Regions from separate parts of the Romboutsia sp. genome, predicted to be linked through region 2. Evidence: riboswitches for the same ligand, from Rfam matches in the RefSeq annotation. Region 2 holds a riboswitch; each other region holds the start of a gene.
The links. Region 2 has a riboswitch for glycine ahead of AC11VW_RS01540 (alanine/glycine:cation symporter family protein). Riboswitches for the same ligand answer to the same signal wherever they lie in the genome.
Positions count from the first base shown of each region.

Region 1 (3,293 bases), on a different contig from region 2:
AACATCCAAAATTCTATGACGCATATAAAAAGATGTTTTAACATCTACACCAACTTCTTCTGCACATTGTCTTATAGATAATCCTAATATCATTAATTCGCAGTATTTAAGCCATTTGTCTAAACCTAATTTTGTATTAGAGAATGCAAAATACAATCCTTCACTTGAATTAGCTGTTAGGATTTCAAAGGAGTTAAATACTCCGATTGAAGAATTATTTATCTTTGAATTTTAACTATTAACTATTAACTATTAACTATTAACTATTAACTATTAACTATTAACTATTAACTATTAACTAAGTTTATTGTTTTGTGGAAGTTATATGTATGAGTATAAATTTATAGAGGTGCGATTAAAGAAAGGATTTAAAGTTAAAACTGGTGACACTTTTGAGGAATGTAAAGATATTGTTCAAGAAGAAGCAAAAAATGGATGGAGATTAAATCAAGTTATTATTCCAGTATGTGAAAATACTGGTATATCACCATATTCAACAGCATATTGTTATCAAATTGTTTTTGAAAAAGAAATAAAATAATTATTTAAAAATATAAAAAGAGGGCAATAGTGCTAAAACTATTGCTCGTTTTATATTTACAACCAGAAGGAATTGGACTGAAAATATAGAACAATATAATAATTAAATCCGAAAAATATGCTACAAATCATAGGAGGTGATATGTATGAATTGTGTTAAAGTTGGCGTTATTGCAGGAACTCCTGTAGATACTCAAATGGGGGTAGATTTTTTAATATCAAAAGGGATTAATGCACGTGGATATTGCGTATCTTCATGTCCTCAAGAACAATCAAAATTTCAAATATTATCTCCTTTTGAACTTGCGGATGAAATTAGAAAGATAATAAGAAAAATAAAATCTGAAAGTATTGATACAATAATAATATATTGTAATTCTCTAAGTGCTGCAGTTGATATGGATAAACTGTCTATCGAAGAAGATATAAGAATTATTACTCCACTTAGCGTTTATAAAAAAATTGCTTACAACTTTAAAAATATTGGTGTACTAACAGCTAACAATAAAAGTTGCGCAGGTATTGAAAAAGTTGTACAAAGTGTAAATTCTGATTGTAATGTTATTGGAATAGGAATACTTCCTTTAGTTATAGATATAGAAAAAGGCATATCGGCTAAAAAAATAGTTGAAAAATTTGCATTAAGAAATGTGATGGAATTTTATAATTCTATAAAAGTCGATGTAGTTATCTTGGGATGTACTCACTTTCCTTATTTATATAATGAATTGAAAAAATATACCGATATTCCTATTCTTGATCCTGCACAGTTAATGTATGAGATGATATATAAATGATAGTTATATATCTTTTTTTCGTATCTAAGGAAATCGTTATATTTATGAAAGATTTAGAATGTTATGAAAAAAAATGAAATTAACTTTACAAATAAATAATAATGGCATATAATACAATTTATAATTTAATATACTCGGATGAAGGTAGTAGGATTAAAACTATTACTGGACGAACCTCTGGAGAGACTCTATTTAGAGCACCGAAGGGGCAAAGTTGGTTAAATACAATTTTTAATCAACCAAACTCTCAGGTAAAAGGACAGGGGATATATCAAAGCCTATGATATATTTCAAAGATATATCATAGTTAATGATATATTTCTAATATATATCAAAATTGATGATATATTTCTAACTAGAGGCCAGATCATATTGATTTGGCTTTTATTATTAAAAAACAAAATTTATATTTGTTTTTTATATCCTTATAAAAATAGAGATAAATTAAATTAAATCTAATATAACAATAAGGAGATGTTTTTATGAAGATGTTTTTAAGTGATAATAACTCAGGTGTGCACCATAATATTTTGGAGGCTATGGTAAAAGCAAATGAAGGACATGTTTTTCCTTACGGTAATGATGCATATACAAAAAAAGCTGAATTGAAGTTTAAAGAACTATTTGGACAAAATACAGAGGTATACTTTGTATTAAACGGAACAGCAGCTAATATTATTGCGTTAAGTGCTGCTTTAAGACCTTATGAAAGTATTATATGTACAGACAGTGCTCATATAAATGGTGATGAATGTGGAGCTGTAGAAAGATTTACTGGTTCAAAATTATTACAAGTACCTAATGTAAATGGAAAAATATCTGTAGATGATATAAAAAAAATGCTTATACTTAAGGGGAATTTTCATAGAACCCAACCAAAAATGATTTCTATAAGTCAATGTAGTGAATTTGGAACAGTATATACGGTAGAAGAAATAAAAGAAATATCAAAGTTTGCACGTGAAAATGACTTATATTTACATGTAGATGGATCTAGAATTTCAAATGCAGCTGTCTCTCTTAATACTAATTTTAAAGAAATGATAACTGAAGCAGGAGTAGATATATTATCCTTTGGAGGAACTAAAAATGGGCTTATGTTTGGTGAAGCCATAGTTATTTTAAATCCTAATATAAGTAAAGATCTTAAATATATAAGAAAACAAGGTATGCAATTAATTTCGAAAATGAGATATATATCGGCTCAATTTTTAGAATACCTAGAAAATGATTTATATTATAAAAATGCTAAACAAGCTAATGACATGGCTATGTTATTAAATAATGAACTAAAAGATATAAAAGAAATAGAAATTATTTATCCTGTTCAATCGAATATGATATTTATGAAAATACCTAAAAATATTATAAAACATATTGAAAATAAATATGAGTTTTATACAATAGATGAAAATGATGGGTCAATAAGATTTGTAACGTCATTTGATACTACCCAAAAAGATATAGAAAATCTTGTGAATGATATTAAACTTGGATTAAAGTTAGATATTGAGGCAATGTTAGTGTAGCTGTTACAGGTGCAAACTAAATCCCAATTCTTAACATTCAATAGCTGAATATATTGAATTTACTATGTTTTTACTTTGATAAGTTCTGAGAATTTGAAAACACTACAGTTTTTGATAATGTACTTCAAAGTTGTTGTATGAAGCCAAGCGAACTGGTGGAAACAAAGTAGTTATATATAACAATCAGAGTTAAGTAAACTTATTGTTGTGTGTATATTTCTTAAAATGGATGTATATTTTTTAAAAAAAGGCCAATAATAAAAATATGATGCGGATATAAAAATACAACCTACCTCCCCCATTTAGGTTTAAAACTACAGTACCCCAACTGTAGTTTTTTTGTATGTAAAAAGTAATATTTTTTTGAACAATGGGTAAATATATTAATCTATTTTATACCATCTTTGTTCGAAATTCACTCTTATTT
Region 1 is NZ_JBXKIW010000074.1:104,224-107,516, reverse strand. Features, by position in the region: partial or broken gene AC11VW_RS11895 (IS1595 family transposase) at 1-144, opposite strand, end outside; gene AC11VW_RS11890 (DUF4177 domain-containing protein) at 326-541, shown strand; gene AC11VW_RS11885 (aspartate/glutamate racemase family protein) at 687-1,337, shown strand; glycine riboswitch at 1,505-1,610, shown strand; gene AC11VW_RS11880 (threonine aldolase family protein) at 1,820-2,866, shown strand.
Region 1: another riboswitch for glycine. It lies ahead of AC11VW_RS11880 (threonine aldolase family protein); the one in region 2 lies ahead of AC11VW_RS01540 (alanine/glycine:cation symporter family protein).

Region 2 (3,293 bases):
GAACATAGTCATGAACATAGCCATGAGTCAATAGAACACACTCATAACCATACTCCAGATATGCATCATTCTCACTCACATTAATCTAGAAAAAATCATCAAAAAGTATCTTACTAAATATTTTAATAAATCATACTATAAAGAGAACCTAGTGTGTAATCACACACTAGGTATTTTGAGCATTCTATAGATTTGTGTGAATATAATTTTCTTTCTTAGATGTTAAATAATCCATATAAACATTAGTTTCAGAAACAACCACAGGCATAAGGTAAAGCAGAGCAATCAAGTTAGGAATAGCCATAAGACCATTTACAATATCTGCAATTATCCAAACTACTTCTAATTTTAAAAATGATCCAAGCAATACCATAAAAACAAAAATAATTCTATAACCATTTATACCTTTAGTACCAAATAAAAACTCAAAACATCTTTCACCATAATAACTCCACCCTAGTATAGTAGTAAAAGCAAACAAACTTAAACTAAGTGTTAAAAATAAAGGCCCAATACCAGGAAGTACACTTTCAAAAGCACTTTGAGTCATAAGAGCACCATTTAAATTTCCATGCCAAACACCTGACAATATAAGTGAAAAACCAGTAAGAGAACAAATAATTAAACTATCTATAAAAGTACCAGTCATAGAAATAAGACCTTGTTCAGCCGGCCACTCAGTCTTAGCAGCAGCAGCAGCAATAGGTGCACTACCAAGTCCTGATTCATTAGAAAATACACCACGAGCGATACCATTTCGAATAGCCATAGAAACACTAGCACCTACAAATCCACCAAAGGCAGAAGTAGGAGTAAAAGCACTTTTTATTATCAACATAAAAGTAGATGGTATTTTATCAAATGAACTTACAAGAATTAATAAGCACATCAATATATAAATAACAGACATAAAAGGAACTACTGTAGTTGAAACTTTAGATATATTTTTAAGTCCTCCAAATACAATTAAAGCAACAAGTAAGGCTAAAATAATTCCAGTTATTCTAGGGTCAACTCCAAAACTTCCATTAAGAGAATCAGTTATAGAATTAACTTGAGTGAAAGTACCAATACCTAAAAGTGCAACTAACACACCACTTACAGCAAAGAAAATTGCAAGAGGTTTGTACTTATTACCCATACCATTTACGATATAATACATGGGCCCACCAGATACTTGTCCGTTTTTGTCTTTAGTTCTATATTTTATAGCAAGTACACCTTCAGCATATTTAGTAGCCATACCAAAGAATGCAGCAATCCATAGCCAAAATAATGCACCAGGACCTCCAACTTTTATAGCAGTAGCAACACCAACTATATTTCCAGTACCAATAGTAGCAGCAAGAGCTGTACATAAAGCACCGAAGCTAGAAATATCACCACTACCACTGTTTTCAGCTTTAAAAATTAGCTTTAGAGCAGTAGGAAGCTTAGTAATTTGTAAAAATCCAAGCTTAAAAGAAAATAAGATACCAGTACCAACTAATAGTACAAGTAAAGGTGGACCCCATATGAAAGAGTTCATTTGGTTTAAAACATCAATTAAATTCATAAAAATACACTCCTTAATATTTTTCGCTCACGATTTAAATTTGATAAAATACAAAATTTATATATTTTAACATCAAAGAGCGAAGTGAATTTTATGCCCTAGTAAATCAATAGAGTAAAATGAATTAATTGACAGGTAGATTAAAAAAAGCTAAATCTAGCATAGATTTAGCTCTGGATAAACGACATACTATAAAAAGGTACTCAAAAAAAGTACTAAGTATAGTATATAATCCCTGTCCTTTTGCCTGAGAGATTGAGCGTAATTGCCTTGCCCCTTCGGCGCCCATAATGGGTCTCTCCAGAGTTCCCTAAGCTTTACAGTCCTACTTTTTATAAAAGTACCTGAGAGTGTAACTCCTTCGGTGTGCCAAATTTAGCAACTCTTCTATAAAGCTTCAAGCGGGTATTGATTTGTTGTTAGCATTATTTATAATGATAATATAGAATATTGCGACAAATGTCAATGGAATATTTTAATTAGATATATTGTAAACTACCAATAAACAATTTATCATACAAAAAACTATAACACTAATAAAATATCTGGAGAATTTAGTAGTATTAAATAATTGTACAGCTAGAAAAATTAAATCAAACATTTGAAGTAAATGAAGAATATGTAAATGTAGCATTGAAGAAAATTATGATACTATAGAAGAGTATCTGTATAAGGAATTTAATCTTACAGAAGAATATATAAAATAGATTAGAAATAATTATTTAGAATAAAGGTGATTTTTGTGACGGTAAATATAACTCCAAGACAATTAAACATAATAAAGACATTGTCAGGTAATAGTAATGCAGTAAGTAGCATAGCTTTAAGTCAAGAAATAGGATGCTCAACAAAAACAATTCAAAGTGAAATAAAAGAGATAAATAAAGTTCTTAAAAATAGTAAAATAATGCCTGTAAGAGGTGTTGGATACAAAATAGAAGGAAACTTAGATGAATTGAATTTAAATACTAATATCTATAATGATATAGATCGAGTTATGTATATTATAAAAACAATGCTAAACTTAAGCACAACAAATGAAAATGCTATTAGATTAGACGATTTAGCAGACTCTATGTATGTAAGTGTATCTACTGTAAAAAATGATTTAAAAGAAGTTAAAAAAATATTAGGCAAATATAATATAAAAATAGCTACAAAGCACAAACAAGGAATAATTATATTAGGTGAAGAGAAAGATATTATAAAATGTATAGTAAGTTTGTATAATAAAAAAGATAATGAATTAAATATAAATGATTTTTTAACACAATATGTAAAAAATAATATATTTACTATAAATAAGATATTATTAGACTGTTTAGATGATGAAAAGTTAATTATAACTGATATAGAATTTAAAAATATCTTAAATAATATATTAATATCATTAAGCCGAAATATAGATCAAGATGTATATATATATAATTGCGATAAAGATAAATCTATTTATATAAATAAAAATAAAGAAGAATATTGTTTACAACAAGAAAAAAAGTATATAAAAAAATATATATTAAATTATAAAAGCAAAAAAGAATATATAATAAACAATAATGAAAATAAAGATATAATAATAAGTTCTATAAGACAATTTGTACAGGATTTAAAAATAGCAACATCTATAGATATTAGTAATGATAAAATATTTGAAGAATGCTTATATAATCATATAAATAATCTATATAAAAGACTCAAGTTAGACATAAATCAGTACACAATAGTTGTAAATGATATA
Region 2 is NZ_JBXKIW010000015.1:3,095-6,387, reverse strand. Features, by position in the region: gene AC11VW_RS01545 (DMT family transporter) at 1-84, shown strand, start outside; gene AC11VW_RS01540 (alanine/glycine:cation symporter family protein) at 185-1,555, opposite strand; glycine riboswitch at 1,781-1,869, opposite strand; gene AC11VW_RS01535 (BglG family transcription antiterminator) at 2,298-3,293, shown strand, end outside.

Region 3 (3,293 bases), on a different contig from region 2:
ATTAAAGGTATTTTTTAATCATTTCTTCTATATTAGATTTTGTAGCATCATCTTTTGTAACTTCATCTATTTTTGCACCATCTTTGTATATAGCTATAGTTGGAAGACCTAATACTTTCTCTTTTATAGCTAATCTTCTAGCCTTTGTAGTATCTAATTTACAAAACTTGAAGTTATCACCATATTGGTTAGCTAACTCTTCAACCTCTGGAAGTAATGCTTTACAAGGCTCACACCCTTCACTCCAGAAATCTACAACTACTATACCTTCTTGTTTTAAAACTTCTTCTTCAAAAATATTTTTATCTAAAACTACCATATTTTAAATCCCCCTTCATATTTTAATATCTTATTTTAAAGCAAAACATATTTTTATACTTTTGCTTCTTCTAAGTGTTCTAATTTATTATCAATATATTTTTCAGCCACTATTGTAGCTATTGCACCATCACTTGTAGCTGTTACCACTTGTCTTAAAGTCTTAACTCTGCAATCTCCTGCTGCAAATACTCCTTCTACATTAGTTCTCATCTCTTCATCTGTTATTATATATCCTCTTTTATCCATATTTATTTTACCTTTAAATAAGCTTGTTTGAGGATCAAGACCAACAAATACAAATACTCCCATTGTTCCATCCTCTTCATCTGCTTCATATTCTGTTAACTCACCTGTTACAGTATTTTCAAATACAACTTTTTCTAGTATTCCATCACCATGTAGTTCCTTTATAGATGTATTAAACATAAATTCTATATTTGAATTTCCTTTAGCTTTATCTGCTATTGATTTAGCACATGATAACTCATCTCTTCTATGAACTATCGTTACTTTTCTAGCAAACTTAGTTAAAAACATACCTTCTTCAACTGCACTATTTCCTCCACCAACTGCAAATACTTCTAAGTCTGTGAAGAAATCTCCATCACATGTTGCACAATAAGATACACCTTTTCCAGTAAGTTCTTTTTCTCCTGGAGCTCCTAATTTTCTTGGAGTTGCTCCCGTTGCTATGATAACAACTTTGCCTTTATATTCACCTTTTTCGCCTTTTAGTACTTTTATCTTACCATCTATATTAGCTTCAACTATGTTGTCTTTAATCATTTCAGCCCCAAAGCTTTTGCATTGTTCAACCATCCTAGCTATTAACTTTGGTCCACTTGCATCTTCTACAGAACCTGGATAATTTGCTACATCATGTGTAGTAACTATCTGTCCACCAGTTTTTCCTTTTTCCAATATAAGTGTTTTAAGCTTTGCTCTTGCACCATAAAGTCCTGCAGAAAGACCTGCTGGTCCTGAACCTATTATGATTAAATCATATAAATTTTCCATTGAACTACCCCCTTTTATATTTCAATTAAAGGAATTTTAAAATTCCATGTTTGAGAAACCAAATCATATCACTCTTTGTTATTTCTTTAACAACGAAGTAAGATATTGTTATATATATTGAATTCTTTGTAATGTATTATTTAATATATCAAAGTCTATAACTTTAAAATCATCTGTAACTTTTTCTGTCCAATTTGGAGTTATTTTATTTTTTTGAAATTTACTACAAGTGGCTATCGCTTCTTCTATCAATATTAGTGAATTTGTATCTAGATTTTTTCCTTTTTTCATTATTATACTTCGATATGGCGTTTCATTAGGTTTTACGCTTCCGTAAAGTGGGTGTGATAAAAGCTCATAGCCCTTATGTATTAGGTCTCTACATTCTTTTAATATTTCTATGTATGTAATATCTTTATGCAAAATTTCTTTATTTGTAATTTCTTGTTTAACAATTGGGTTATTAGTGATTATTATCATGAATCCCTCTCGCTTTCAAAATTCTATTTTTTTTGCAAATTAAAAACAGAGAAAACAAACCCCAATTTGTTCTCTCTGTTAATATACTCTTCAGAGGTCCGTCTAGGCATAGTATTTTTACCTGAGAATTTCACTTAATTTAATTTGGATTAATAAATTAAGTTTGTCCCTTCGGTCACTTTTATATTTAAAAGTTGTCTCCCATGCCCTTCATTCGGATATCTATTTTTTAATTATAATATTTCTTCCTATAAGTATTATCTATATCATCTAAGTTAAGTATATAAACTTTCTATTTATTTTTCAATATATTTTTCAGAAAATTTTGTATCATTTTTCGAGTTATTTTTATATAAAATTCACTTTTTTGTATATATTTGTATTTTTATAGGTTACTATCATCCACTTGATCTAACCATTCTTTAATAGCATCTATAACATTGTCTACACATCCATCTTCAAATGGAGATTTTAGATTACCTATATTAACAATTTCTAAGAAAGATTTAGTTCCACCAACCCTACATATATCTAAATAACTATTCCAACCTTGTTCTTTATTTTCCCTCATCTTTTTCCAAAACTGTAGCGCACATATTTGAGCTAGAGTATAGTCAATATAATAAAATGGATTTTTAAATATGTGGCCTTGTTTAAACCACCAACCTCCATTTTCTAGGAACTCACATCCCTCATAGTCTTTATGAGGAAGATATTTTTTCTCTAAATCTCTCCATACTTTTTTTCTTTCTTCCTTACTCATAGTTGGATTTTCATATATATCATGTTGGAATTCGTCTACTAATATTCCATATGGAATAAATTTAATTGCTGAAGACAAATGAGTAAATTTATATTTTTCAGTATCTTTTTTAAAGAATAAATCCATCCATGGCCAAGTTATAAATTCCATACTCATAGAATGAATCTCACAACTTTCATAAGTTGGGAAATTTATTTCTGGCATATCGATCCATGTAGACATATATAATTGGAAAGCATGCCCAGCTTCATGAGTTAATACATCTATATCATCTGATGTTTGATTAAAGTTTGAGAATATAAACGGTGCTTGATAATTAGGTATATAAGTACAATACCCACCTGCTGCTTTTCCTTTTTTAGTTACTAAATCCATAAGTTCATTTTCTAGCATAAATTCAAAGAATTCTTTTGTTTCTTTTGATAACTCTGAGTACATTTTTTTCCCATTTTCAATTATATACTCAGGGTCTCCTTTAGGAGTTGCGTTACCACTTAAAAATTCGAAGTTTTCATCTACATATACTAACTTTTCTATCCCTAATCTTTTTTCTTGTCTTTTGTAAAGATCACTTGCAACAGGAACTATATACTTAAGAACTTGTTTTCTGAAGTTTTTAACCATCTCAGAATTATAATCAGTTCTCATCATTCTTATATAACCTAGTTCTACAAAGTTATTGAAATTAAGTTTTGTAGCCATTTTTGCTCTT
Region 3 is NZ_JBXKIW010000051.1:26,496-29,788, forward strand. Features, by position in the region: gene trxA (thioredoxin TrxA) at 2-319, opposite strand; gene trxB (thioredoxin-disulfide reductase) at 373-1,338, opposite strand; gene AC11VW_RS08190 (GrdX family protein) at 1,447-1,818, opposite strand; glycine riboswitch at 1,918-2,032, opposite strand; gene AC11VW_RS08195 (M3 family oligoendopeptidase) at 2,204-3,293, opposite strand, start outside.
Region 3: another riboswitch for glycine. It lies ahead of AC11VW_RS08190 (GrdX family protein); the one in region 2 lies ahead of AC11VW_RS01540 (alanine/glycine:cation symporter family protein).